4 regions of the Serratia sp. TSA_130.1 genome follow, and region 4 is predicted to be linked to each of the others. Evidence: predicted binding sites of a transcription regulator. Region 4 holds the regulator's gene; each other region holds the start of a gene.
The links. The regulator PurR, encoded in region 4, represses purine synthesis genes. The targets are predictions, from matches to a motif close to CANGCAAACGTTTGCNTG.

Region 1 (7,450 bases), on a different contig from region 4:
CCGCCACTCAGGCGGATCAGCTGAAAGACAAAGCTTCGGCGATTAAAGAAGACGCCGCCAAGCAGGCTGACGCCATCACCAACGACGCCAAGGCCAAAGCCGCCGCGATCAAAGACGACGCAGGCAAACAGAGCCAGCAGTTGGTGGATCAGGCCAAGGCCATCAAAAACGACGCCATCAACGGCGCCAACGATCTGACCGAACAGGCCAAGGCGAAGACCGAAGCCATCAAGAACAGCGCCGAAAACAAAGCGCAAGAGTTGAAACAAGAGACCGATGCGGCGGTGAACGGCAATACTCAGCCGGCCACCCAGCAGTAAGCTATTCTCAGCCACAAAAGAAAGGAGCAGTAAATGGGGATTATTTCCTGGATTATCTTCGGCCTGATCGCCGGTATTTTGGCTAAGTGGATCATGCCCGGCAAAGACGGCGGCGGCTTTATTCTGACCGTCGTGCTGGGGATCATCGGCGCCGTGGTCGGCGGCTATATCAGCACCTTCTTCGGCTACGGCAAGGTTGACGGCTTCAACTTCGGCAGCTTCGTGGTGGCGGTTATCGGCGCCATCGTGGTGCTGTTCGTGTACCGCAAAATTCGCAGCTAAGGCGAATGCCATAAGTCAAAAGGGCAGCCCCTGGGCTGCCCTTTTCGTTACTTCTGCTCCGCCGATTCGTCCGGCGCGTCAAGCACCTCTTCTTCCTTGCGGAACAGGCTGATGGCCTTGAACAGCAGGCTCAGGCCGATCCCCACGATGGTCGCCAGCGCCATGCCTTTCAGCTCCGCCGCGCCGATGTGCACCTTGGCGCCGCTCACGCCGATGATCAGGATCACCGAGGTCAAAATCAGGTTCTGCGCTTTGTTGTAATCCACTTTGGATTCGATCAGCACGCGAATGCCCGAAGCGCCGATCACACCGTACAGCAGCAGCGAAACGCCGCCCATCACCGGCACCGGCACCGCCTGGATCGCCGCCGCCAGCTTACCGATGCAGGACAACAGGATCGCCAGCACCGCCGCGCCGCCGATCACCCAGGTGCTGTAGACCTTGGTGATGGCCATCACGCCGATGTTCTCGCCGTAGGTGGTGTTCGGCGTGGAGCCGAAGAAGCCGGAGAATACCGTCGAGATGCCGTTGGCGAACATCGAGCGGTGCAGGCCCGGATCGCGGATCAGGTCTTTTTTTACGATGTTGGCGGTCACCACCAGGTGGCCGACGTGCTCGGCGATCACCACCAGCGCCGCCGGCAGAATGGTGAAGATGGCGAACCACTCAAAGCGCGGGGTGTAGAAGGTCGGCAGCGCGAACCAGTGCGCCTCGCGGATCGGCGTCAAATCCACCACGCCCATGAAGAACGACAGCGCATAGCCCACCAGCACGCCGATCAGGATCGGGATAATCGCCAGGAAGCCGCGGAACAGTACTGAACCGAGCACCGTGACCGCCAGCGTCACCAGCGAAATGGTGATGGTGGTCGAGTCGGCGCTGGCGCCTTCCGCCGGCAGCAGCCCCGCCATATTGGCCGCCACGCCCGCCAACTCCAGGCCGATGACGGCGACGATCGCCCCCATCGCCGCCGGCGGGAACATCACGTCCAGCCAGCCGGTGCCGGCCTTTTTCACGATCAGCGCCACCAGGCAGAACAGCACGCCGCACATGATGAAACCGCCCAACGCCACTTCGTAACCGAGCGGCAACAGCAGCAACACCGGCGAGATAAACGCGAAGCTGGAACCGAGGTAGGCCGGGATCTTGCCTTTACAGATGAACAGATACAGCAGCGTGCCGATGCCGTTGAACAACAGCACGGTCGCCGGGTTGATCTTGAACAGGATAGGCACCAGCACGGTGGCGCCAAACATGGCGAACAGGTGCTGGAAGCTGAGCGGAATGGTCTGGAGCAGCGGCGGGCGCTCGCTGACGCCGATGGCGCGACGGGTCATGTGTGCTTTTCCTCGGTTTATTGGTTTTATAGGTTTTAGTCAAAAAAAAGCCGACTCGTTAAGTCGGCTCAAATGTTTACTTAGTACCAAATATCTTGTCGCCCGCATCGCCCAGGCCAGGCACGATATAGCCCTTGTCGTTCAGACACTGATCGATGGAGGCAGTGTACAGCTCAACGTCCGGATGCGCTTTCTCCAGCGCGGCGATGCCTTCCGGCGCCGCGACCAGGACCAGCACCTTGATGCTGTGGCAGCCGGCTTTCTTCAGCAGATCGATAGTGGCGATCATCGAACCGCCGGTGGCCAGCATCGGGTCGACGACCAGCGCCATGCGCTCTTCGATGTTGGAAACCAGCTTCTGGAAGTACGGCACCGGCTCCAGGGTTTCTTCGTCGCGGTATACGCCCACCACGCTGATGCGCGCGCTCGGCACGTGCTCCAGCACCCCTTCCATCATGCCCAGGCCTGCGCGCAGGATTGGCACTACGGTAATCTTTTTCCCTTTGATCTGATCCACTTCAACTGGCCCGCACCAGCCTTCGATGGTGACTTTTTCCGTCTCCAGATCGGCGGTCGCTTCATAGGTCAGTAAACTACCCACTTCTGAGGCCAGCTCACGGAAGCGTTTGGTGCTGATGTCATTTTCGCGCATCAGGCCAAGCTTGTGTTTTACCAGCGGGTGTTTCACCTCAACGATCTTCATCATTTTTCTCCTATTAAGGTGGTTGCGGCCAAAAAAATCGCGGGATTATACCTCCTTTTTTTCGCCGCGCCACCCACAATAGCCCGATCGGGATCAACAAAAGTTTGAATATCAGTATAGATGACGAAAAAGCGGAGCCGGTTCACAAGCCGCTCGCAAACGTTTGCCTGCGCTGTTAGAATTGCCGCGCCTTATTCCGGAATCAACATCGGAAGCACAGTTTTCAAACCGCAAATCGTCGTGGGGAATCGCGCAGTGACCGACAAAACCTCTCTCAGCTATAAAGACGCAGGTGTCGATATCGATGCAGGCAACGCATTGGTAGATCGCATCAAAGGTGTAGTTAAACAGACCCGTCGCCCGGAAGTGATGGGCGGTCTGGGCGGGTTTGGCGCCCTGTGTGCGTTGCCGCAGAAATACCGCGAGCCGGTGCTGGTTTCCGGTACCGACGGCGTGGGCACCAAGCTGCGTCTGGCGATGGATCTGAAACGCCACGACACCATCGGCATCGATCTGGTGGCGATGTGCGTCAACGATCTGGTGGTTCAGGGCGCCGAGCCGCTGTTCTTCCTCGACTACTACGCGACCGGCAAGCTGGATGTGGACACCGCGGCCAGCGTGATCACCGGCATCGCCGAGGGCTGCAAACAGTCCGGCTGTGCGCTGGTGGGCGGCGAAACCGCTGAAATGCCGGGCATGTACCACGGCGAAGACTACGACGTGGCCGGTTTCTGCGTCGGCGTGGTCGAAAAATCCGAGATCATTGACGGCAGCAAAGTGCAGTCCGGCGATGCGCTGATCGCCCTGGGCGCTTCCGGCCCGCACTCCAACGGCTACTCGCTGGTGCGCAAAATCCTGGAAGTGAGCAACACCGATCCGACCGCCACTCAGTTGGAAGGCAAACCGCTGGCCGACCACCTGCTGGCACCGACCAAGATTTACGTGAAGTCCGTGCTGGAGCTGATCGAGAAGGCTGACGTACACGCCATCGCTCACCTCACCGGCGGCGGCTTCTGGGAAAACATTCCACGCGTGCTGCCGGAAGGCATGCAAGCGGTGATCGACGAAGCCAGCTGGCAGTGGCCGGCGGTGTTCACCTGGCTGCAGCAGGCCGGTAACGTCAGCCGTCATGAAATGTATCGCACCTTCAACTGCGGCGTAGGCATGGTCATCGCCCTGCCGGAAGCCGAAGTGGAAGCGGCCATCGCGCTGCTGACCGCGGCAGGTGAAAAAGCGTGGAAAATCGGTAAACTGACCGCCTCTTCCGACGAACAACAAGTGGTCATCAACTGATGAAAAAGATCGTGGTGTTGGTCTCCGGCCAGGGGAGCAATCTCCAGGCGCTGATTGACGCCTGCCAGCAGGGTCGCATCGCCGCCGAAATCGTGGCGGTGTTCAGCAACAAGGCGCAGGCATATGGCCTGCAACGCGCCGAAGCGGCGGGCATCGCCGCCCAGGCGCTGGATGCCAAGGCCTACGCCGATCGCACGGCGTTCGACGCCGCATTGGCGGACGCCATCGACCAGTACCAGCCCGATCTGGTGGTGCTGGCCGGCTACATGCGCATCCTCAGCCCGCAGTTCGTGCAGCGCTATGCCGGCCGCATGCTGAACATTCACCCTTCCCTGCTGCCGAAATACCCGGGGCTGCATACTCACCGTCAGGCCATCGACAACGGCGACAGCGAACACGGCACCTCGGTGCACTTCGTGACCGAACAGCTCGACGGCGGCCCGGTGATTTTACAAGCCAAGGTGCCGATTTTCGCTGACGACGAGGAGGATGACGTGGTTGAACGGGTGCAAACCCAGGAACACACGATCTATCCACTGGTGGTGAGCTGGTTCGTCGACGGCCGCCTGGCGATGCGCGACGGCGCCGCCTGGCTGGACGGTGAACGCCTGCCGGCGCAGGGCCACGCCGCCGACTGATGCGCGCAGCCTGAACCTTGCCTAAACGGCGCCCACGCGGCGCCGTTTTTTTTCGCTGCCCGCCGCGATGGTTCCAAAAGGCTCGCTGCGCCGTGGCCAAACTGCCCGCTTTAGGGCCAACCCCGTCGTGAGCGCGTCCCAGTATGTCGCATCAATGCCCCGCCCGGAACGGAACGCATCACGGACGCCAAGCCAACTGTGGTTCCGCGCGCAATAATCCTTGTCAAAAAATAAAACCATTATAATACTTTCTACCCTAAACAATATTGGGTGAAATTTTTCAAAAAAGAATATATTTATCCCTTATACATAGTTTTAAATTAAATAAATTAACGTCAACCCCATGATTATTGTGAGCTTCGTTGCAATAACAGAAAACACTCCTGTCAATTGTAATGATGTGTTGCCGTTCTATTACAAGTATGTAAGAGTGTGTCTAACACGATAACTTAACATTACGTACATAGGATTCCTTTCATATTCGCAAGCGCCAGTCATATATGACGCCTTCAAATGCAAATAATTCAATATGAAAGAATTCAGTATCGCCGCTGCTTATTTTTATATAATTAGCGCGATATTAAAATTGATTTTTATTTTTCAGATAAATATTTAATGGGGAATATCCCATTGAGATGAATTCGTTTGAATATATTTCAACGATATGCAGCAGCTCGAATCATGTTATAGCTAACTCATCAATAAACTGATTAATAAGGATATTTATGCTTAATCATACCTCTCTGACTCGTCAATCCCACCGTTTCGATATTGTTCTCGACTCGCCTTCCATGCCCTCTGACGGCATTGATTTATTAGTCGAAGAACTGCCTGAAACGCTGCACTTTGCCAGCGATTGCGCCTCAACCGGCAGCAGCGTCAGCACCGCCTCTACAGCGGGCTGCGGCTGCATTGCAACGGCGAGCTGCATCGGCACAATGGGCAGCGTTACCAGTAGCGGCAGCTAAATCATTACCCACAACCGGTACAAGATACTGTGCCAGTTAGTTATCTGAAACTCTACTCACTGGCTTTAAACAATGAGCACGTACACTGACGCCACTTTAGATTTCGACAGCAGTCATAAGCCAACCCTGGATATATCCTGGGATCGCCAACGGCCGCTATTAGAGGTCGAGTCACTGAATAAGTTTTATGGTGACACGCAAGTTCTTCATGACATCTCGCTGCAAATCAAGCCGGGAGAAATCATTGGATTGGTCGGACCTAACGGTGCCGGAAAAACGACGCTCATGGAAACCTTGTACGGAGGACAGCCCTTTGAAGCCGGCTTGGTGCGTTTATTTGGCGAAGACGTTCGACAAGGGCTTAATCACGTCATCAAGCAACAGTTAGGCGTCGTTCCGCAATCCTTTAGTTTGCCTTCGCTGCTGCGCGTTGAAGAGATCATTTCGCTCTATCAGGTACTTTATACGGATGCGTTGTCGGTTAAGCAGTTATTGGACATTGTGGCGCTAAAAGCGCAGCGTAAAATGCGTTTCTCGCGGCTTTCAGGGGGGCAAAAAAGACGTTTGGTGTTGGCGCTGGCATTGGCCGGCAAACCCAAGCTTCTTTTGCTGGATGAACCCACCAGCGATCTTGACCCGCAAAGCCGACGCTATATTTGGCGGCACATTATTGCGAATTCTCGTCAATCTGGCACGGGCGTATTGATCGCCACTCACCAAATGGATGAGGCGGAGAATTTATGCGACCGGGTGATGATCATCAACCACGGCCGGTTGCTGGAGAATGCCAGCCCACAACAGCTTATTGAGCGTTATTGTCCTGGGCATCATATCCGATTCTCAGTGCCGTTGACGTCGGTTGACGAGTTCCTCGCGCTCTTCCCTGAGGCGACGCAGGAAAGCGATGAACATGATCAAACCTTCCGCCGCCTACATATTCCCACCCAAGAATTGGCACAGGTGTTACCGCAAGTGATTGCGTTATCACAACGATTGGGTTGTGAACCCGAACAAATGCAGGTAAGCAAAAACACCCTCGAGGATGTGTTCATTCATCTGACAGGCGAAGCATTAAGGGATTAACATGAGCCATAGCTGGCAGATTTATCGGCGCTTCTTCGGCGCCAACACCAAAGAATATTTACGCGATCCGCTATCAACCTTATTTTCTCTTGTATTGCCGTTATTTTTCATCTTTACCTTTGGCATAACGGCAAAAATTATTAATGGCAATCATCAACCGTTCTCCATGCAGGTGAGCGTTGTCGGAGACACGCCGGAAACAGAGGCTCTCTGGCTTAAATTGAACAATTATCCTGGCCTGGCCGTCCAGCGCCAGCTTCGAAGCGATCCGGAAGCGCTGGTGCGCGCGAATGAAGTGAACGCGGCGGTGAGTTGGGATGCAGTACAACAACGCCCTGCGATCACCACGACGGAATCCATGAGCTCCATCGCTCAACTGGTTTCCGCCGCACTCAATCAGCAACCGGCCGACGCCCAGCAGCCGATACGCTTCATTACGCTGAAAACTGAGCGTTTCAACTATTTTAGTTTTATCTTCCCGTCCTTGCTGACGCTAGCCCTGTTGCAAGTCGCCTTATTTGGCACGGCGACGCCGCTGATCGCCGCGCGAGAAAAAGGCACTTACCGCTATTACGGCGTCATTCCGTTGCCACGCTGGATTCTGCTCGCATCACAGGTCAGCGTCCGCCTGGTGATATCACTGGTTCAGATCGCCCTGTTAATGCTCATTAGCAGTCTGGTCTTTGGCTTTACCCTTGAGCATCCCCTGCTGTTTATCGTGCTGCTCGTCGCCAGCGCACTGTTGCTGGTGAGCTTTGGGTATGCGCTGGCCGGCTTATTCCGCACGAATACCGTCGCGACAATCGCCCTGACCTTACTCAACTTT
Region 2 (7,450 bases), on a different contig from region 4:
TAGCATCGACGTCCACTTCCACCGCATCGTCCAGGAAGCGGTCCAGCAACACCGGCGCATCGTTGGACACGCTGACCGCGGTCTGGAAGTAGCGGCGCAGGTCGGTTTCGTCATAGACGATTTCCATCGCCCGGCCGCCCAGCACGTAGGAAGGACGCACCACCAGCGGATAACCGATGCCCGCCGCCTTCTCGACCGCCTGCTCGATGGCGGTGACAGTGGCGTTGGCCGGCTGCTTCAGGCCCAGGCGGTTGACCGCCTGCTGGAAGCGTTCGCGGTCTTCGGCACGGTCGATGGCGTCCGGGCTGGTGCCGATGATCGGCACGCCTGCGGCTTCCAGCTCGCGCGCCAGCTTCAGCGGGGTCTGGCCGCCGTACTGCACGATAACGCCTTTCGGTTTCTCGATGCGCACGATTTCCAGCACGTCTTCCAGGGTCACCGGCTCAAAGTACAGGCGGTCCGAGGTATCGTAGTCGGTGGAGACGGTTTCCGGGTTGCAGTTGACCATGATGGTCTCGTAGCCGTCTTCACGCAGCGCCAGCGAAGCGTGCACGCAGCAGTAGTCGAACTCGATGCCCTGGCCGATACGGTTCGGCCCGCCGCCCAGCACCATCACTTTCGGCCGGTCGTTGGTCGGGTTGGACTCGCACTCTTCTTCATAGGTGGAGTACATGTAGGCGGTGTCGGTAGCGAATTCCGCCGCGCAGGTATCCACGCGCTTGTACACCGGATGCAGGCCGTGGCTGTGGCGCAGCTTGCGAATTTCGCTCTCGGCGACGCCGGCCAGCTTGGCCAGACGCGCATCGGCGAAGCCCTTGCGCTTCAACGTGCGCAGGAAGTCTTTGTCCAGGCCGTTGATGCCCGCTTCTGCCACCTGCTCTTCCAGGCGCACCAGCTCTTCAATCTGCACCAGGAACCAGCGATCGACGTTGGTCAGGTTGAAGACGCCGTCGACCGACAGACCGGCGCGGAAGGCGTCGGCGATGTACCAGATGCGGTCGGAACCGGCGTCTTTCAGCTCGCGGCGGATTTTGGTCAGCGCTTCCGGATCGTCCAGGCTCACTTTCGGATCGAAGCCGGTGGCGCCCACTTCCAGACCGCGCAGCGCTTTCTGCAGCGACTCCTGCTGAGTGCGGCCGATGGCCATCACTTCGCCGACCGACTTCATCTGGGTAGTCAGGCGATCGTTGGCGCCGGCGAACTTCTCGAAGTTGAAGCGCGGGATCTTGGTCACGACGTAGTCGATGGACGGCTCGAACGACGCCGGGGTGCGGCCGCCGGTGATGTCGTTCATCAGCTCATCGAGGGTATAACCCACCGCCAGTTTGGCGGCGATCTTGGCGATCGGGAAGCCGGTGGCTTTCGACGCCAGCGCCGAAGAGCGCGACACGCGCGGGTTCATCTCGATGACGATCAGGCGGCCGGTTTTCGGGTTAACCGAGAACTGCACGTTGGAGCCGCCGGTTTCAACGCCGATCTCACGCAGCACCGCCATCGAGGCGTTGCGCATGATTTGGTATTCCTTATCGGTCAGGGTCTGGGCCGGCGCAACGGTGATCGAGTCGCCGGTGTGGATGCCCATGGCGTCGAAGTTTTCGATGGAGCAAACGATGATGCAGTTGTCGTTCTTATCACGCACCACTTCCATCTCGTACTCTTTCCAACCGATCAGCGATTCGTCGATCAGCAGCTCGTTGGTCGGCGACAGGTCCAGACCGCGTTCGCAGATCTCTTCGAACTCTTCGCGGTTGTAGGCGATGCCGCCGCCGGTGCCGCCCATGGTAAAGGAAGGACGGATGATGCACGGGAAGCCGACGTCAGCGGCTACCGCCAGCGCTTCTTCCATGGTGTGCGCGATGCCGGAACGCGCGGTATCCAAACCGATTTTCTTCATCGCCACGTCGAAACGGCGGCGGTCTTCGGCCTTGTCGATGGCATCGGCAGTTGCGCCGATCATGGTGACACCGAACTCGGCCAGCACGCCCTGACGCTCCAGCTCCAGCGCGCAGTTCAGCGCCGTCTGGCCGCCCATGGTCGGCAGAACCGCATCCGGACGCTCTTTTTCGATGATCTTGCGCACCACTTCCCAGTGGATCGGCTCAATGTAGGTCGCATCGGCCATTTCCGGGTCGGTCATGATGGTCGCCGGGTTGGAGTTGACCAGAATGACGCGGTAGCCCTCTTCGCGCAGCGCTTTACACGCCTGGGCGCCCGAGTAGTCGAACTCACACGCCTGGCCGATAACAATCGGGCCAGCGCCGAGGATCAGGATGCTTTTTATGTCTGTACGTTTTGGCATTTTTTACTGCTCCTGATTATTTGGCGTTAGAACGGTAAGTCTCAATCAGTTCGATAAAGTGATCGAACAGCGGCGCGGCGTCGTGCGGGCCTGGGCTGGCTTCCGGGTGCCCCTGGAAGCTGAACGCCGCCTTGTCGGTGCGGTGAATGCCCTGCACCGTGTGGTCGAACAGCGATTTGTGCGTCACGCGCAGATTCGCCGGCAGGTCGTTTTCATCGACGGCGAAGCCGTGGTTCTGCGCGGTGATCATCACCGTGTTGTTGTCCAGATCCTTCACCGGGTGGTTGCCGCCGTGGTGGCCGAGCTTCATCTTCATGGTTTTCGCCCCGCTGGCCAGCGCCAGCAGCTGGTGACCCAGACAGATGCCGAACACCGGAATGTCGGTTTCCAGGAACTGCTTGATGGCGGCGATGGCGTAGTCGCACGGCTCCGGGTCGCCCGGGCCGTTGGACAGGAAGATGCCGTCCGGATTCATTTTCAGCACCTCGTCGGCCGGGGTCTGCGCCGGCACCACGGTCAGGCGGCAACCGCGATCCACCAGCATGCGCAGGATGTTGCGCTTGGCGCCGTAGTCGTAAGCCACCACGTGGAACGGCAGTTCCGCGGCGGTTTTGGCTTCCGGCAGGTCGCCTTCAAGCGTCCAGCTGCCTTGCTGCCAGCTGTAGGCCTCTTGAGTGGTGACCTCTTTCGCCAAATCCATGCCCTTCAACCCCGGGAAGCCTTGCGCCTTGGCCAGAGCCAGCGCGGCATCCGGCGAATCGGCGGCGACGATGCAGCCGTTCTGGGCGCCTTTTTCGCGCAGCAGGCGAGTCAACTTACGGGTATCGATATCGGCGATCGCCACGATGTTGTGACGCTTGAGGTAGTCGGACAGGCTTTCTTCACTGCGGTAGTTGCTGGCGATCAGCGGGAGGTCACGAATGACGAGGCCTTGGGCGTGTACTGCGGAGGATTCTTCGTCGGAAGCATTGGTGCCGACATTGCCGATATGAGGATAAGTAAGAGTAACGATCTGGCGGGAATAGGAAGGATCAGTGAGGATTTCTTGATAACCGGTCATCGACGTATTGAAGACCACTTCCCCCACTGCCGTTCCCTCTGCCCCGATGGCCCGACCGTGGAATTGGGTTCCGTCTTCCAGAACCAATAGCGCTGACTTTATCAAAACATCCTCCGAGGAATAATCAATCACAATATTTGCATATTAATTCAGATATCGCGATCTAAATCAATGCAAAAACCGTCCGCGAGGCCAATTTTTGGCAAATTGGGCGCATTTTAATGATGAGTGTTCCGCTTGTCTACCCAAACCGCCATTTTTTGTTTTATTTTTGCAGTTCTCGATGCCCAAGCGGCTTGAGCTGCCATAAAAACACAGAAAACCGGGGCTGGAAAACGGTTGCGGGGAGGAATGACGGAAAACGGCGTCGGAATGGACCAAAAAAGACGCTAAAAAAGCCGACGGTGGAAAAAAAGCAGATAATTAGCAAGGTAAACATAAACAAATACCAGCCTTGACAATGAAACAACATCAAAACGATATTTATCATGTTAAAAAAAAGGACAATAAAATTATTGCCCTATTATCATAGCATTATGATCAACACAACCACATCACGATGGTATTCAGTTTAGTTATATCCGGTCCAAACTCAGCACGTCACGCATATCAAACAGACCTTTATCCCGACTCCGAAGCCAGGAAGCCGCGCGCACCGCGCCGCTGGCGAAAGTCATGCGGCTGGAGGCCTTGTGGGTGATTTCCACCCGTTCACCGATGTCGGCGAACATCGCGGTGTGCTCGCCGACGATGTCGCCGGCGCGAATGGTGGCAAAGCCGATGCTTTTCGGATCGCGTTCGCCGGTATGGCCTTCGCGCGCATAGACCGCGCAGCTTTTCAGATCGCGCCCCAGCGCGCCGGCGATCGCTTCGCCCATGGCCAACGCCGTGCCCGACGGCGCATCCACTTTGTGCCGGTGGTGCGCCTCAACGATTTCGATGTCGGTGTAGTCGCCCATCACCTGCGCGGCCTTCTCCAGCAGTTTCAGCACCAGGTTGACGCCGACGCTGAAGTTGGCGGCGAACACGATGCCGATGTGCTGCGCCGCAGCGCGGATCGCCTGCTTGCCGGCGTCATCGAAGCCGGTGGTGCCAATCACCATCGCCTTGTGGTGCGCCACGCAAAATTCCAGGTAGCCCAGGGTGCTTTCAGGGCGGGTGAAGTCGATCAAAATATCGAACTCGCTCGCCACTTTATCCAGACTGTCACTCACCTTGACGCCCAGCGCGCCGATGCCCGCCAGCTCGCCGGCATCAACGCCGACCAGGCTCGATCCCGGTCGTGACAGCGCCGCCCCCAACACCACGCCTTCCGCCTGCTGCACCGCCTGGATCAATTGACGGCCCATCCGGCCGCCGGCGCCCGCAATCGCAATGCGGATTTGTGAATCTTTCATGCTTGCTCTCTTCTTGATGTAACGCGTATCCCATTAACCTATCGATTCAGGGTAACTGCCCCGCTGCGGCGCCGCCAGAGGATTCATTTCATAATTAGAAAATTATGATATTGCGCTTCTTTCATCAGCGGCGCTGTCGTGAGATTAACATTCAACCGATTTGGCGGCCTGCGACGATTGTACATAATCATGCAGTTTTCATTGCAAAAAAATGCAGAAAAAAGGCGCCGAAAACGGCGCCTGAGGAACGGAGTGCGGCGGGGTCAAGCGGTAATGGCGGCCACTTCGTTGGCTATCGCCGTCAGCGCATCGTGGCGAGCATAGTCCTCCTGCACCAGCGCCGCGCGCCGGCGATAGATCGGCTGTTGCAGAATGCGCGTCGCTGCCGCCAGTATTTGTTCCGCGCTTGGCGTGCTGGTATGCAGGCTGATGCCGCAACCGGCGGCCACCACGCGCGCGGCCGCCTCCAGCTTGTCCTCACCGGTGCCGGCGACAATCAGCGGCACACCGCTATCCAGCGCATAGTTGATCGAGCCGTAACCGCCGTTGGTGATCAGCAGCGCCGCCTGCGGCAACCAGTGTTCGAAGGAGATGAACGCCCGCACTCGGGCGTTGTCCGGCAACGCGTCCATCAGCCCTTCGGTCGCCCGCCCGCCGGTGGTGGCCAACACCCGCACCGGCAGATGCGCCAGCGCCTGCAGCGTCGGCACGATCAGCTGATGCAGATCGACATTGGCCAGCGTGCCCTGAGACACGATCACCAGCGGCCGACGATCGTCCTCCTCCCACAGCGCCTCTTCCGCGGCCGGTTGACCACCGCTGCGCAGCGGCCCGACGAAGCGCACGCCGCTCGGCAGGTCGTCGCGCTCATATTCCAGCGCCGTGGTGGCCAACTGCAGGAAACGCTCGCAGCCGCCGATCAACGCATCGGTAAACGGGCGATTCAGCGACCGCCCGCCCGCTTGCACCAGCGCGGTATCAAAGCTTTGCTGCACCTCATCAAGCAACACCCGCGTCGCTTCATCCACCAATTGCTCGCGGGTCAGCGCCCGCGGCAGCAGCGCCGGCGGGATGCGCGGGCCATAGAAAATGGCGTCGCGCGAAGAATACGACAGCGGCGTGACGCCGATCCCGAAGACCGGCGGCCGTTCGGCGGACTGCAGCAGCGGCAGCACGCCGTAGAAGCAGTTCTCCACCATCAGCAGATCGGTCTTTTCGGCGGCGATGGCCGCACGCAGCTGACGATCCAACAGTGGGATCGGCGCGGCGAAGAAATCTTTCAGCGCCAGCGCCATCTGCGCATTGCCCGGCGGCAGCGCGGCGCGCTCGGGGAAATGCGCCTCCAGGTGGCGATAGTCGAAGTCCACCTGCGCGTCGAACGGCACGAAGCTCGCCCCAGCCGCTTCGGCGCGTTCGCGGAACAGCGCGCCGGTCATCACCCGCACCTGATGCCCTTGGGCGATCAGGTGGCGAGCGATGGCTAACATCGGGTAGACGTGCCCCGGAGTGGCGACCGCCGCCATCAGTATCCTTGCCATAATGCTCCTTTTAAGCTTCTGCGTTGGCCGGCTTCAGCGCCAGATTGGCGCACACCGGATTGCTTTGAATATGCACGCGCTGCAAATGACGCGCGGAACGGGCGGTAAAGCCCTCGCGGCCGTGCAGCAGCGAGAAGTTGTCCGCGACCACCACGTCACCCTGTTGCCACTGGTGGGCATAATAGTGACGCGGATCGTACAGGTGCTGCTGCAGAGTACGGTGGAACTGTTCCTGCTGCTGCGCCGGCACGCCGTGATATTCCAGCGCATGCTGGTTGAGGAATTTTTTTCCCTCCGTCGGCGGTTCATTGTAGCGCATGATCAATCCTCTGCCGTTCGGGTGCTGCACCACCAGCGGCGAACAGACTTCGCCGCTGGTGGTGCAGCACCTGCTTGATGCGGTAGGTGATAGACACCGACAGCCACTGCTCCAGCAACGCTTCGTCCGCATTGGCCAGCAAGCGCGTGGTGTCGACGAAGGTGGTACATCCGCCTTCGTCCGGCGACGGCGCCGCCACGCAGTGGAATAACTGGAACTCGGGGATGGTCGGCTTATACATGCCATCCCAATGCAGCGGGACGTAGCTGCTGTCGAAGATATGATCCTTGGCGTCCGGATGTTCCTTCACGTCCAGCACCGCACCGAACGGCCACATCATGATCTCGCCCCACTGTTCGGCATAGCGAGTCAGGACTTCCGGCTCGCTGAAACCGGAGTCGAATCCGCGCAGCACCAGCAAGTGGTGCTCCTGCGCCAGCGCTCGCAGCGCCGCCACCGGCAGCTCGCTGACCTTTTGCCCCGGATGCTGCGGCGTCAGGATCGCGCCGAACGGGGTGTTCGGTTGAATGTGGCAATTAAGTGGTTGGTTGTTCATGGTGATTCTCCTTGCATCGAATGTGCTGCTCACACGGCAACGTGCCGTCAAAAAGGCGCCCGTCAGGATTTCGGGCGCAAAAGCATGCAGCGGCCTCAGGCCATCTGCGGTTGTTCGATCAGGTAATGGCTCGGCGTGCCGCGGATCTCAACCAACTCGCCGTCCAGGCTCTGCGCGTCTTTACGCTTCATCAGCACGAACTGGCCGTTCACGTTGGCCGCCACGCCATGCCACGGTGTCAGCCAGTCGTCTTTGGTCGGCATCATGTGGATGCCTATCTT
Region 3 (7,450 bases), on a different contig from region 4:
ATATGTTCTTGGGCATTTCGATAAAATGATATGCTGACGGATTTTGTATTAAAAAGGGAGGGAGATGTTTGGAAAAGTCCCATTCCTGGCTCGTTCTAAAGTCCTTTGGGCTTTCACCGAAAAAGCGTTGAAAGGCGCGGCTAAAAGCCTGCTGGGAGCTAAAGCCGATAGCAGTAGCCACTTCCAATACTTTTAAATCAGACTGTTTGAGCATGACGGCAGACTTGCTCAGACGCCTATTTCTGATATACGTCGCTATTTTCATTCCCGTATAACGCTGAAACATTCTTTGCAAGTGCCATTTCGAATAACCAGACAAATCCGATAACTTTTCTATCGAGAGATCATGCTGTATATTCATCTCGATCAAATTAACTAGCTCGACCACGATACTATGCTGGTAACTCATAATGACATCCATGCCCTAACAAAACCCACCCTCAGACAACCTGCTCATTGGGCTTTTATCCATTAAAATGAAAAACAAAGCGCTGCCGCAATCATGCAATTAGGATTAGAATGTGAAAAACGATGAACCTTTTATAATTGATTGACAAAGAGATACTTCTTTTTGGGTAGACATCCTCCTTGTGACGTTATTGGTATAATTCTTATAAAGCTTTTCCCTGGTGAAGGCTTTTCCTGTCTCTTTCATCTTGACCAATATCCATCCTGACGTTGTGCAACTAAGCAGTCAAAAGAAAGCATATCCTGGCATCCGTTGATAAATCGTTTGCCTCCCTCTCGGCGGTGCATTTTAATACCCTTACATTTAGAGTAGCCTATGTAGATAGCTTAGAAAATATCAAATGCCAGATAATTACACAGTTCGCACTTTATGTTACGACAATAATTAAAAGACAAGAAAAATCATATAATTAGAATTTCAACTCCAAGCAATGAATGCCGATAAAACGTAGGAATCGCCCTTGAGAAGGGTTATTAAATACAATAAAACCGCTGATTTCCTCAATAAAAACAGAAGGAAAGATTTATAAAATAAGAAATAGACTAATTCATCGCATCCTTCTGATATATTTATTCGTCAGACCAAGTCTTTCAGAAAAATCCCATAAAAGGGCGCACGGAGTCCTTTTATTTTCGCAGAGGATTAATTAGCTACGCCATCGCCCGATGCCGATGAGTCGACGCGCCTCAATACGGCAATTCATTATGCCGCGGCCCGGCGGATACGGTGAATAAAGCCCCGTTATCCGACGACATCATCGCACCGGCGAAGTGCGCGTGGTTGCAGAATACCGTTCTGCGGATAGGCGCAAAGCCGAGATGGGAAACGCAGCGCCTCAGGAAATGAGCCGTAAGCAAAGCGCAGGCGGCTCCGTGCGGGCTGTCCTCTCCATTCACGCCTCTCTCAACCCAGCCCTCTTGCGGATCGGAGGCCGTCTACGGCACAGGGCGCCAAACATCGGGCATAAAAAAACCCGCCGTTAAGCGGGTTTGGTTCTCATGTGCGGTTCACTGACGCCAGCCTACGCCGGACGCGGGATTACTCCCACTCGATCGTCGCCGGCGGCTTGCCGCTGATGTCGTACACCACGCGGGAGATGCCGTCCACTTCGTTGATGATGCGGTTGGACACGCGGCCGAGGAAGTCATACGGCAGATGCGCCCAGTGCGCGGTCATGAAGTCGATGGTTTCCACCGCACGCAGGGAGACCACCCAGTCGTATTTGCGGCCGTCGCCCATCACGCCGACCGAGCGCACCGGCAGGAACACGGTGAACGCCTGGCTGACTTTGTTGTACAGATCGGCTTTGTGCAGCTCTTCGATGAAGATGGCGTCGGCGCGGCGCAGCAGATCGCAGTACTCTTTCTTCACTTCGCCCAGCACGCGCACGCCCAGACCCGGGCCCGGGAACGGGTGACGGTACAGCATGTCGTACGGCAGGCCCAGTTCCAGGCCAATTTTGCGCACTTCGTCTTTGAACAGCTCTTTCAGCGGCTCGACCAGGCCCAGCTTCATCTCTTTCGGCAGGCCGCCCACGTTGTGGTGCGACTTGATCACGTGCGCTTTGCCGGTGGCGGAAGCGGCGGATTCAATTACGTCCGGATAGATGGTGCCCTGCGCCAGCCATTTCACCTGCTCTTGCTTGCAGGCTTCTTCGTCGAACACTTCAACGAACACGCGGCCGATGATTTTACGCTTGGCTTCCGGCTCGTCGACGCCCGCCAGCGCGGTCAGGAAGCGGTTTTCCGCCTCGACGTGCACGATGTTCAGGCCGAAGTGGTCGCCGAACATTTCCATCACCTGCTTGGCTTCGTTCAAGCGCAGCAGGCCGTTGTCGACGAACACGCAGGTCAGGCGCTTGCCGATGGCACGGTGCAGCAGCATCGCGGTCACGGAGGAGTCAACGCCGCCGGACAGGCCGAGGATCACGTGGTCTTCACCCACCTGCTCGCGGATGCGCTCAACCGCATCTTCGATGATGGTCGCCGGCGTCCACAGGGCCTCACACTGGCAGATGTCCAGTACGAAGCGCTCCAGCATGCGCTGGCCCTGACGGGTGTGGGTCACTTCCGGGTGGAACTGCACGCCGTAGAAGCGTTTTTCTTCGTTGGCCATAATGGCGAACGGGCAGGTATCGGTGCTGGCGACGGTCACGAAGTCGGACGGGATCGCGGTCACTTTGTCGCCGTGGCTCATCCACACGTCCAGCAGCGGTTTGCCGGCCGGGCTGATGGCGTCTTCGATGTCGCGCAGCAGCGCGCTCTCGTTGACGATTTCCACCTGCGCGTAGCCGAACTCGCGTTCGTTGGAGCCCTGCACATGGCCACCCAGCTGCATCGCCATGGTCTGCATGCCGTAGCACACGCCCAGCACCGGCACGCCGGCGTTGAACACGTAGTCAGGGGCGCGCGGGCTGCCGGCTTCGGTGGTGCTTTCCGGGCCGCCGGACAGGATGATGCCGCTTGGGTTGAATTCGCGGATCTGCTCTTCGCTAACGTCCCAGGCCCACAGTTCGCAGTAAACGCCGATTTCGCGCACGCGGCGGGCGACCAGTTGGGTGTATTGCGAACCGAAGTCCAGTATGAGGATGCGATGCTTATGGATATTTTGTGTCATGTGAGGCGAATTCCAGCAACAAGAGAAAAAGAGCGAAAATGTATGTTTTCGGGATGGGGCTTAGCGCCCCACCCCGGCCTCTCACTCAGGAGAGGTTAAGGCATCAGCCCATGCGGTAGTTCGGCGACTCTTTGGTGATGGTCACGTCGTGCACGTGGCTTTCCTGAATGCCGGCGCCGCTGATGCGCACGAACTCCGCCTTGGTGCGCAGATCGTCGATGGTGGCGCAGCCGGTCAGGCCCATGCAGGAGCGCAGGCCGCCCATCTGCTGGTGCACGATGGCTTTCAGCATGCCTTTATAGGCCACGCGGCCTTCGATACCTTCCGGCACCAGTTTGTCGGCGGCGTTATCGGTCTGGAAGTAACGGTCGGAAGAGCCTTTGGACATCGCGCCCAGCGAGCCCATGCCGCGGTAAGATTTGAACGAGCGCCCCTGATACAGCTCGATTTCGCCCGGAGATTCTTCGGTACCCGCCAGCATGGAGCCGACCATCACGCAAGAGGCGCCCGCGGCGATCGCTTTGGCGATATCGCCGGAGAAGCGGATGCCGCCGTCGGCGATAACCGGAATACCGGTGCCTTCCAGCGCTTCCACCGCGTCGGCGATGGCGGTGATCTGCGGTACGCCTACGCCGGTCACGATGCGGGTGGTACAGATGGAGCCAGGGCCGATACCCACTTTCACCGCGCTCACGCCGGCTTCAGCCAGCGCTTTGGCGCCCGCCGCGGTCGCGACGTTGCCGCCGACGATCTGCAGATCCGGGTATTTGGCGCGGGTTTCGCGGATGCGCTGCAACACGCCTTCGGAGTGGCCGTGCGAGGAGTCGATCAGCAGAACGTCAACGCCTGCCGCCACCAGCGCATCAACGCGCTCTTCGTTGCCGGCGCCGGCGCCGACCGCCGCGCCCACGCGCAGACGGCCGTGCTCGTCTTTACAGGCGTTCGGCTTACGTTCCGCTTTCTGGAAGTCTTTAACGGTGATCATGCCCAGCAGGTGGAAGCTGTCGTCCACCACCAGCGCTTTTTCTACGCGCTTTTCGTGCATCTTCTGCAGCACCACGTCGCGCGCTTCACCTTCTTTCACGGTGACCAGGCGATCTTTCGGCGTCATCACCGCAGTCACCGGCTGAGTCAGATCGGTCACGAAGCGCACGTCGCGGCCGGTAATGATGCCGACCAGCTCGTTGTCTTCGGTGACGACCGGATAACCGGCGAAGCCGTTGCGCGCGGTCAGCTCTTTCACTTCCTGCAGCGTGGTGGCCGGGGTAACGGTCTGCGGGTCGGTGACTACGCCGCTTTCATGTTTTTTCACGCGGCTGACTTCTTCAGCCTGGCGCTCGATGGACATGTTTTTGTGGATGAAGCCCAGGCCGCCTTCCTGCGCCAGCGCGATGGCCAGGCCGGATTCGGTAACGGTATCCATGGCTGCGGACAGCATAGGGATGTTCAGGCGGATGGTTTTGGTCAGTTGAGTGCCGAGCTCTGCGGTGTTAGGCAGAACCGTGGAGTGGGCTGGAACCAGGAGGACGTCGTCAAACGTCAGAGCTTCTTTAGCGATACGTAGCATGGGCAATATCTCACCAGGGTGGGCTGTGAAAAAGATAAAATATTGCCGCGGCATTATACAGAGCGGAATCGGTTGCCTCCAGCACTTTCTTACAAAAAGTCTTGATTACCTTTTTCAGCCATGTAGTATCGACCAATTAAGTGATTGTTTTGAAATTTGATCTGGGTCACATGTCGCTACCTGTTTCGCCTTCCATTTTTACCGTAAGCCGCCTGAATCAGACGGTTCGCCAACTGCTGGAAATGGAAATGGGGCAGATTTGGCTCTCCGCCGAGATCTCCAACCTCTCCCAGCCCGCCTCCGGCCACTGGTATTTCACCCTGAAAGACGACCGCGCCCAGGTGCGCTGCGCGATGTTCCGCAACAGCAATCGCCGCGTCACCTTCCGGCCGCAAAACGGCCAGCAGGTCTTGGTGCGCGCCAGCATCACGCTGTATGAACCGCGCGGCGACTACCAGCTGATCGCCGAAAGCATGCAGCCCGCCGGCGACGGCCTGCTGCAGCAACAGTTCGAGCAGTTGAAACAACGTCTGAGCGCCGAAGGGCTGTTCGATCAGCAGTTCAAGCAGCCGCTGCCCGCGCCGGCCAAACGCGTCGGGGTGATCACCTCCGCCAGCGGCGCGGCGCTGCACGATATCCTGCAGGTGTTGCAGCGGCGCGATCCGTCGCTGCCGATCGTCATCTACCCCACCTCGGTGCAGGGCGCGGAAGCGCCGATGCAGATCGTGCGCGCCATCGAGACCGCCAACCGCCGCGATGAATGCGACGTGCTGATCGTCGGCCGCGGCGGCGGTTCGCTGGAGGATCTGTGGAGCTTCAACGACGAACGCGTGGCGCGGGCGATCTTCGCCAGCCGCATTCCGATCGTCAGCGCCGTCGGCCATGAAACCGACGTCACCATCGCCGACTTCGTCGCCGACCTGCGGGCGCCGACCCCTTCCGCCGCCGCCGAACTGGTGAGCCGCAATCAGCTCGAGCTGTTGCGCCAGCTGCAGTCGCAGCAGCAGCGGCTGGAGATGGCGATGGATTACTACCTGGCGCAGCGTCAGCAGCAGTTCACCCGCATTCATCACCGTTTACAGCAGCAGCATCCGCATCTGCGCCTGGCGCGCCAGCAGACGCTGCTGTTCAAGCTGCAGCGCCGAATGGAAGACGGCATGCAGCAGCAGCTGCGCCTGGCCGCCCGCCGCAGCGAACGCGTCCAGCAGCGGCTGGCGCAGGTGCAGCCGCAGGGCCGCATTCACCGCTACCAACAGCGCGTGCAGCAGCAGGAATACCGTCTGCAGCAGGCGATGGAGCGCCAGCTCAACGCCTACCGCCAGCGTTTCGGCGTGGCGTGCAGCCAGCTGGAGACCGTCAGCCCGCTGGCGACGCTGGCGCGCGGCTACAGCGTGACGCAAACTCCGCGCGGCGAGCTGCTGAAAACCACCAAGCAGGCGCAGGTCGGCGAGCTGCTGAAAACCCGCCTGCAGGATGGCTGGGTGGAAAGCGAGGTGAAAACCATCACCGTCGCCAAAAAGCCGCGCAAGAAGCGCGCGGCCGAGTAAGCCCTACTCCAGCGTAAAACGCTCGCCGGGTTCACCGTTCACCCACAGCGCGCGCGTTTCGCCTTCCGGCAGGCTGAGCGTCAGCGTGCGCCAGGCCGGGCGGAAATGCCCTTCCGTCGTGATATCCAGCATGATGCGCTGAGGGTCGCAGCGCATTTCCCAGCGCAGCCACAGCGCCTCGCCCTGCCGCCAGCCGTCGCTTTCGCCGTCGTCCTCAAACAGCAGCCCGCCGCTCGCCCCGCCGCCCTTGATCGGAAACAGCCGCAGCTCGCGCCGATCGTCGGCGGCCACGTCCACATGCGCCAACCGCTGCGACAGCGGCAGCGCCGCCCCGGCGCGCACCAGCAGCGGCAGACGCTCCAACGGCGCCGCCAGCGTCACCGTCTGGCCGCCGCCGAACCACTGGCCGCTGTAGAAGCAGTACCAGCCTTCGCCGTTATCCGGCAGATACACCGAACGGCGACGTTGCCCCGGCTCCACCACGCTGGCCACCAGCAGATCGCGGCCAATCAGAAAATCGTCGTTTTCGCCAAAGGTGCGCGCATCCTGTTCGTGATCGAGAAAAGTCGGGCGCAGCATCGGCTCGTCGTCGGCGCAGGCCTGCCACAGCAGCGTGTAGAAATACGGCAGCAGCCGGTAACGCAGGTTGATCGCCTCGCGCACCGCCGGGGTAGCGGCCGGGTACATCCAGGGTTCGTTGACCGTGGCGTCGTCATTCCAGGAGTGGATGGTGAAACGCGGGTGCATCACGCCGTTTTGTACCCAGCGCACCAGCAGCTCCGCGTCCGGTTTGTCACCGGAGAAGCCACCGACGTCGTGGCCGAGGTTATACAACCCGGACAGGCTCATGCCCAACCCCATGCGAATGTTGTAGCGCAGCGTCTGCCAGCTGGTGCGATTATCGCCGCTCCAGGTCTGCACGTAGCGCTGCATGCCGGCGCAGCCGGAGCGCGAGATCAGGTACGGCCGCCGCTGCGGCGCAAAGCGCAACTGGGCCTCCATCGAGGCGCGCATCATCAGCAGCGGCATCACCGGGCGGAGATGTTTGATGGCGATCGGCCGTCCAAAGCCGTGGCAGCGCGCTTCGCCGTCCCACACTTCGTACTCGTTGTTGTCGTTCCAGGTCGAATCGATGCCCATCTCCAGCAGCTGCTGTGTGACGCCCTGCTGCCACCATCGCACCGTCGCCGGATTGGTGAAGTCGAGGTGCGATCCTTCGTCGTCCCAGAAGCTGGAGCGTTCCGGCGCGTC
Region 4 (7,450 bases):
GATGACGGCGCGGCTTAATTATATCCGCTACCGCCGCCTGGCGCTTTTTTATACATCAACAGGCTGATTTTAAACCAAAAAAAATGTCATTAACGTTTTCTCACAATATGGATTATTATTTATGAGTTCTTCGCTGTTTTATATGGCGAAATTCGGGAATACTGTAACTCTTTCGATATCCGTTTCGGGGCCAAGGTTGGTGACGTCGACATGCGTTTAATTCTTACGCTCTTTGCGCTGCTGTTTACGCAGCTCTTCTTCAATTTGGCGCACGCTGCGCCACAGGCGCGTGTTGCCGCCGAGCAGCGTAAAAGCCATGCCAATGAAGCGCGGCCCGATGACCGCAGAAAAAAGAAAGCGGATAAAGCCGCCAAAAAAGCCAAAGTGACGGCCCCCGAGAAAAAAACCAAGACCGCCAAGGTCAAAAGCGAGAAAAGCGCGAAAAAGATCGTCAGCGCCAAACCCAAGGTCAAAGCGCAGAAAACCGCCAAAATTAAAGTCACCCCGCCGAAAAAGGGCTACAAAAAAGGCTATGGCCGCCACCGCGAAGCCGGTATGGCCACCGCCAAGCTGGCGCGTGATGAAAAACCATTGAAACTCAGCCCAGCGCACAAAAAGCGTTACCAGCACGCCAAGCAGACCGCGATGGCCAAGCTGATGGATCAGATGGGCAAGCCTTACCGCTGGGGCGGCAGCTCGCCGCGCACCGGCTTTGACTGCAGCGGCCTCATCTATTACGCCTATAAAGACGTGGTGAAAATCAAGATGCCGCGCACCGCCAACGAAATGTATCACCTGCGCGACGCGGCGCCGATCAAGAAAAGCGAACTGGAAAGCGGCGATCTGGTGTTCTTCCGCATTAACAACCGCGGCGTGGCGGATCATGTCGGCGTCTACCTCGGCAACGGCAAATTCATCCAGTCGCCGCGCACCGGCGAAGAGATCCGCATCAGCCAGCTTGATAACGACTATTGGCAGAACCACTACATCGGCGCTCGCCGCGTAGTGACGCCGAAAACCATCCGTTAATTCCCTGCTCTGCGCGGTTGCGGCCTCGGTCGCAACCGCCTGTTCAAGCTATCGCCTATCGCACCTCCCCACGCGCATTTCTGGCTTTTCTTCCTGTTTTTTATGATGAAAATTGTTAAGATTGAATGACCACAATAAAAAACGGCCCATATGACTCTCGCCCCGGCGGGAAGCGAATGGCGCTGTAAAGGAGGAAGCAATGTCGTTTGAATTACCTGCATTACCGTATGAGAAAAACGCGCTCGAGCCGCACATCTCCGCCGAGACCCTGGAATACCACTACGGCAAGCACCACAACACCTACGTGGTTAACCTGAACAACCTGGTGAAAGGCAGCGAGTTCGAGGGCAAATCGCTCGAAGAGATCATCAAGACCTCTAACGGCGGCGTGTTCAACAACGCCGCGCAGGTGTGGAACCACACCTTCTACTGGCACTGCCTGTCACCACAGGGCGGCGGTGAACCGCAGGGCGAACTGGCGGCGGCGATCGTCAAATCCTTCGGCTCTTTCGCTGCGTTCAAAGAGCAGTTCACCGATGCCGCCGTGAAAAACTTCGGCGCCGGCTGGACCTGGCTGGTGAAAAAACCGGACGGCGCGCTGGCGATCGTCAACACCTCCAACGCGGCCACCCCGCTGACCGGTGAAGACAAACCGCTGCTGACCGTTGACGTGTGGGAACACGCGTATTACATCGATTACCGCAATGCGCGTCCAAAATACCTGGAAAACTTCTGGGCGTTGGTCAATTGGACCTTCGCAGCGGAAAACCTGGCGTAAGCGCAGGCCTTGCCTAAGTGATGAGGCGCAGCTTGGCTGCGCCTTTTTTAAAACTGGCGGGAAATCAGTTCAACGCGGCGACAAAGCTGAAAGCGATGATCATCGCCAATGCGCAAACGGTGGTGAACAGCGACATCTTCAGATCGGTATCCATGACAACTCCTTTAAAATGGGCTTTCCTAAGGATAAAAGGCGCACAATTAGTACGTCAAATCATTTTCCCACAGTTCGCCGATAAAATCTTGTTATCATTTCCCGGTTTATAATCTCGATTACCTCTTCCACTTTTGTTCAATATGCGACAAAATTCGCAGTTCACAACTGCGTACCGGCATTCATGCCCCTCCTGATTAAGCGCTGACGACTTCAACACTAAAAACTCAGTTTTCGCTTCTCTGGAGAAGGATCTACGTAGGCAAACGATTAACATCACACTTACATGCTGTAAACATGTGAGTTCAGGAGTCATTCCTTACATGGCAACGATTAAAGATGTGGCCAAACGCGCGGGCGTTTCCACCACCACCGTTTCGCACGTCATCAATAAGACTCGTTTCGTCGCCGAAGAGACCAAAGCGGCCGTGTGGGCCGCCATCAAAGAGCTGCACTACTCGCCGAGCGCCGTGGCGCGCAGCCTGAAAGTCAATCACACCAAGTCTATCGGTCTGCTGGCCACCTCGAGCGAAGCGCCCTACTTTGCCGAAGTGATCGAGGCGGTGGAAAACAGCTGCTACAGCAAAGGCTATACCCTGATCCTGTGCAACTCGCACAACAATCTGGACAAACAGCGCGCCTACCTGGCGATGCTGGCGCAAAAGCGCGTCGACGGCCTGCTGGTCATGTGTTCCGAATACCCGGATCAGCTGCTGGGCATGCTGGAAGACTACCGCAACATCCCGATGGTGGTAATGGACTGGGGCGCCGCGCGCGGCGACTTCACCGACACCATCATCGATAACGCGTTCGAGGGCGGCTATCTGGCCGGGCGTTACCTGATCGAGCGCGGCCACCGCGATATCGGTGCTATCCCTGGCCAACTGTCGCGCAACACCGGCGGCGGTCGGCATCAGGGCTTCATGAAGGCGCTGCAGGAAGCGCATATCGATATTCGCGAAGAGTGGATAGTCCAGGGTGACTTCGAGCCGGAGTCCGGTTACAAGGCGATGCATCAAATTCTGTCGCAGAAACAGCGACCGACCGCGGTATTCTGCGGCGGCGACATCATGGCGATGGGCGCCATCTGCGCCGCCGACGAACTGGGGCTGCGGGTGCCGCAAGATATTTCCGTGATCGGCTACGACAACGTGCGCAACGCCCGCTACTTCACCCCGGCGCTGACCACCATTCATCAGCCGAAAGAGCGTCTGGGCGAAATGGCCTTCACCATGCTGCTGGATCGCATCATCAGCAAGCGCGAAGAATCGCAGGTGATCGAAGTGCATCCGAAGCTGGTCGAACGCCGTTCGGTCGCCGACGGTCCGTTCATCGACTACCGCCGCTGATCGTCCTCCCTACCGGAAGCCGGCACGGCTTCCGGTGCCGCCTCACTCAGCCACTCCTGATTCAGCGTCTCGCCATCGCCCAAATACGCCAGCAGCCAGCTCATCGCCGGTGACGGTTTATCCTGTTGCCAGGTCAGGCAGCAGGGGCTGGCGGGAAACGGCTGCTGCAACTGCAACGCCTTCAGCTCACCGCGCTGCACCCGCGGAAGCGCCAGATGCGCCGGCATCATGCCGACGCACAATCCGGCGCACAAACAGTCGAGCGCCGAGGTCCAGTCCGGCACCACCAGCCGCCGCTGGTTATCCAGCGTCCAGGTGACGCGCTTGGGCAGATTGCGCGAGGTGTCTTCCAGACAAAGCGCAGGGTACGGCCTCAACCGATCGTCATTCAACGGCCCTGCCAGCTGCGCCAGCGGATGCTGTGGGCTGACTACGCACAGCCAGTTCATATCCCCCATGTCGCGGAAAGCGAAGCCGCCGCCGACCGGCACCGCGCGGGTGGCGCCGATCGCCATGTCCACCCTGCCGTCCACCAACGCATCCCACACGCCGTTAAACACCTCGGGTTGCAGCATCAACTCGACGTCGGGGAAATGGCGGTAGAAATCCAGCACCAGCTGGCGGCTGCGCTGCGGTTTGACGATGATGTCCACCGCGATATTCAGCTGACCGCGCCAGCCGTTGGCCACCTGTTGACAGTGGCGGCGGGTGTCGAGCATTTTTTTGATAACAGCTCGCGCATCCTTGATAAACAGCGCGCCGGCCGGCGTCAGTTCCACATCTCGGTGACGCCGCTCAAACAGCGGCACCGCCAGCCATTGCTCCAGCTGCCGCACGGTATAACTTACCGCCGACGGCACCCGGTGCAGCTCCTGCGCCGCCGCGCTGAAACTGCCGGTGCGCGCCACCGCATCAACGACCTCGAGAGAATATTCAGACCACATCGCTTTGCCTTCAATTTTTTTAACAGCACTTTGCAAATATTACCGTTTCACAAGCAGAGATCCAGCCGGATACACTGGCCGGCGCTAAAAACCTGCGACACTAAAATATTAACGAGAAATACCATGCGAAATTCCTTTGGTTTTATGTTCTACCTCGCCGGCCTGAGCATGCTGGGTTATCTGGCGACCGATATGTACCTGCCCGCCTTCGGCGCCATGCGGGAGGAACTGCAAATTTCCGCCGGCGCGGTCAGCGCCAGCCTGAGCATCTTTTTGGCCGGCTTCGCCTTCGCGCAGCTGCTGTGGGGGCCGCTCTCCGACCGTCTGGGACGCAAACCGGTATTGTTGATTGGCCTGACTCTGTTCGCGCTCGGCTGCCTGGGCATGCTGTGGGTGGAAAATGCCGCGCAGCTCTGGATACTGCGCTTTATTCAGGCCGTAGGTGTCTGTTCCGCCGCCGCCATCTGGCAAGCGCTGGTGGTCGACCGCTATCGTGAAGGCCAGGCCAACCGCGTATTCGCCACCATCATGCCGCTGGTGGCGCTATCGCCGGCGCTGGCGCCGCTGCTGGGCGCCTGGCTGCTGAACCACGCCAGCTGGCGCGCGATCTTCGCCGTGCTGCTGGCCATCACCGCCTTGTTGCTGTTGCCGACGCTGCTGCTCAAAGAGAACGCCAGGCCAAAACCCGCCGTCGACGCGCCAAAAAGCAGCGTCAGTTTTTGGCAATTATTGAAATCCCCGGTATTCAGTGGCAATGTCGCCATGTACGCCGCCTGTTCGGCCGGTTTCTTCGCCTGGCTGACCGGCTCGCCGTTTATCCTCGGTGATATGGGCTACGGCCCGAGCGACATCGGCCTGAGCTATGTGCCGCAGACGCTGGCCTTCCTGCTGGGCGGTTACGGGTGCCGCGCCGCGCTCAAGCGCATCAATGGCAAAACCCTGCTGCCGTGGCTGCTGGTAGCTTATGCTGTCAGCATGGTGGCCCTGTATCTGGTGGCAACCCTGACCAATCCGACGCTCACCACGCTCCTGATCCCGTTCTGCGTGATGGCGCTGGTCAACGGCGCCGGCTATCCGATCATGGTGGCCAACGCGCTGATGCCGTTCCCGGACAGCAGCGGCAAAGCCGCCGCGCTGCAAAATACGCTGCAGCTGGGGCTGTGTTTCGTGGCGAGCATGCTGGTATCGACGTTTATTGCGCAGCCGCTGTTGGCGACGGTGACGGTGATGGTGTCCACGGTGATACTGGCCGCGCTGGGGTATTTCCTGCAGCGGGGAAAAGCGGCCAAGGCGCCGCAAGAAACGCCGCGCGAACATGCTAACTCAGCGTCATAATTGCCAAGCTAAATAATCACTTAAAGAATATGCGTGCCGAGTGCGATTTACAGTTGAGTCAATGCCTCGGCGCGCCTATACTCAAAAACAACCTTGTAAAGTAACACCTTATAATCTCTATATCTCAATTAGCTGTTGTGTACGCGTCTTGCGTCACACTCTTTTTTTGAAGAGGCGTTTATCCTGCGCCGTTTGCGTCGGGTCGCTTCTTTAAATTTCCTCTGTTCATAGTCGGATATCAGACGCCGCGGGCTTATTTCCCGTCGGTATACGTATGCACCCGCAGAAATTGTCTAAGCTGTTTCCTAACGGGTCATCAGTCAGAAGAAGGTGATGGAGAAGCTATGAGTTCATCGTGTATAGAAGATCTGAGCATCCAGGATAACCAGTGGTACCGTATCGCGCACGAAATGCTCGGTCTGGCCGGTATCGAAATTAACGGATCGCGCCCTTTCGATATTCAGGTTAAAAACCCCGAATTCTTTAAACGCGTTTTGCAGCAAGGCTCCCTGGGTCTCGGCGAGAGCTATATGGATGGTTGGTGGGAGTGCGAACGGCTGGATATATTCTTCCAGCGCGTGGTCAGCGCCGGGCTGGAGAAGAAGCTCCCCCACCACCTGAAAGATACCCTGCGTATCGCCGCGGCGCGCCTGACCAATCTGCAATCGAAAAAGCGCGCCTGGATCGTCGGCAAAGAGCATTACGATCTTGGCAACGATCTGTTTACGCTGATGCTCGATCCTTACATGCAGTACTCCTGCGGCTACTGGAAAGACGCCGCCACGCTGGAGGAAGCGCAAGAAGCGAAACTGCGGATGATCTGCGAAAAACTGCAGCTGCAGCCGGGCATGCGCTTGCTGGACATCGGCTGCGGCTGGGGCGGCCTCTCCGCCTACGCGGCGAAAAATTACGGCGTGTCGGTGGTCGGCGTGACCATTTCCGCCGAGCAGCAGAAGCTGGCTCAGGCACGCTGCGCCGGGCTGGACGTGCAGATCCTGCTGCAGGACTATCGCGATCTGCATCAGCAGTTCGATCGCATCGTCTCGGTCGGCATGTTCGAGCACGTCGGGCCGAAAAACTATCGCACCTATTTCAACGTGGTAGAGCGCAATCTGGCGCCGCACGGCCTGTTCCTGCTGCACACCATCGGTTCCAACAAGACCGACATGAACGTCGATCCGTGGATCAACAAATATATCTTCCCGAACGGCTGCCTGCCCTCGGTGAGGCATATCGCCGAGGCCAGCGAAGGCCATTTCGTGATGGAAGACTGGCACAACATCGGCGCCGACTACGATCGCACGCTGATGGCCTGGTTCGAGCGCTTCAAGCAGGCGTGGCCGCAGCTTGCTCCACGTTATTCCGAGCGCTTCGAGCGGATGTTCAGCTATTACCTGAACGCCTGCGCCGGCGCGTTTCGGGCGCGCGATCTGCAGCTGTGGCAGGTGGTGTTCAGCCCGAAAGGCGTTGAAGGCGGCATCCGCGTCGCACGCTGAACGCTCCCCTAATAAAAAAAGCCCCGGCAACCTCATCGCCGGGGCTTTTTTTGCTCTTTCGAACCAGGCGGCTTAGCCGCAGTAAACGCGGATGATTTTATCGTTGCTATCGCCGAGGAAGTTCAGACGGCGCAGGTTGAAATCCATGGTGACGGCAGAGTTGTACGGAATGGCGCGCACCTTGGATTCGATCCGCACGCCTTCCAGCGACGTCATCGGCTTGCCGACGTAGTTTTGATACTGCGAAGCGCCGCAGGTATCGTCCGCATCGGCCACTTGCGCGCCGCCGCCCTGCTCAGGTGAACTGCTGCAGGCGCTCAGCGCCAGCAACGCGGTTAACAACAACGTTTTCCCATAAAACTTCAC

Region 1: the regulator PurR is predicted to act here: its motif matches at 2,795-2,812, upstream of purM (phosphoribosylformylglycinamidine cyclo-ligase).
Region 2: the regulator PurR is predicted to act here: its motif matches at 3,688-3,705, upstream of carA (glutamine-hydrolyzing carbamoyl-phosphate synthase small subunit).
Region 3: the regulator PurR is predicted to act here: its motif matches at 4,714-4,731, upstream of guaB (IMP dehydrogenase).

The regions. Positions count from the first base shown of each region.
Region 1 covers NZ_JBQZFS010000007.1:251,113-258,562, reverse strand. Annotated here, with positions in the region: gene ACUTQY_RS21460 (hypothetical protein) at 1-320, shown strand, start outside; gene ACUTQY_RS21455 (GlsB/YeaQ/YmgE family stress response membrane protein) at 354-602, shown strand; gene uraA (uracil permease) at 650-1,939, opposite strand; gene upp (uracil phosphoribosyltransferase) at 2,016-2,642, opposite strand; gene purM (phosphoribosylformylglycinamidine cyclo-ligase) at 2,898-3,935, shown strand; gene purN (phosphoribosylglycinamide formyltransferase) at 3,935-4,573, shown strand; gene ACUTQY_RS21430 (hypothetical protein) at 5,299-5,541, shown strand; gene ACUTQY_RS21425 (ABC transporter ATP-binding protein) at 5,614-6,624, shown strand; gene ACUTQY_RS21420 (ABC transporter permease) at 6,626-7,450, shown strand, end outside.
Region 2 covers NZ_JBQZFS010000003.1:342,743-350,192, reverse strand. Annotated here, with positions in the region: gene carB (carbamoyl-phosphate synthase large subunit) at 1-2,299, opposite strand, end outside; gene carA (glutamine-hydrolyzing carbamoyl-phosphate synthase small subunit) at 2,316-3,464, opposite strand; gene dapB (4-hydroxy-tetrahydrodipicolinate reductase) at 3,935-4,756, opposite strand; gene ACUTQY_RS14735 (glycosyltransferase) at 5,020-6,279, opposite strand; partial or broken gene ACUTQY_RS14730 (TauD/TfdA dioxygenase family protein) at 6,305-7,169, opposite strand; gene pvcA (L-tyrosine isonitrile synthase) at 7,265-7,450, opposite strand, start outside.
Region 3 covers NZ_JBQZFS010000007.1:152,749-160,198, reverse strand. Annotated here, with positions in the region: gene ACUTQY_RS21025 (helix-turn-helix domain-containing protein) at 1-409, opposite strand, end outside; gene guaA (glutamine-hydrolyzing GMP synthase) at 1,508-3,085, opposite strand; gene guaB (IMP dehydrogenase) at 3,189-4,652, opposite strand; gene xseA (exodeoxyribonuclease VII large subunit) at 4,823-6,199, shown strand; gene ACUTQY_RS21005 (glycoside hydrolase family 31 protein) at 6,203-7,450, opposite strand, start outside.
Region 4 covers NZ_JBQZFS010000004.1:267,411-274,860, forward strand. Annotated here, with positions in the region: gene ACUTQY_RS16895 (C40 family peptidase) at 211-1,029, shown strand; gene sodB (superoxide dismutase [Fe]) at 1,229-1,807, shown strand; gene cydH (cytochrome bd-I oxidase subunit CydH) at 1,872-1,961, opposite strand; gene purR (HTH-type transcriptional repressor PurR) at 2,284-3,309, shown strand; gene punR (DNA-binding transcriptional activator PunR) at 3,297-4,253, opposite strand; gene punC (purine nucleoside transporter PunC) at 4,377-5,588, shown strand; gene cfa (cyclopropane fatty acyl phospholipid synthase) at 5,933-7,084, shown strand; gene ACUTQY_RS16930 (I78 family peptidase inhibitor) at 7,157-7,450, opposite strand.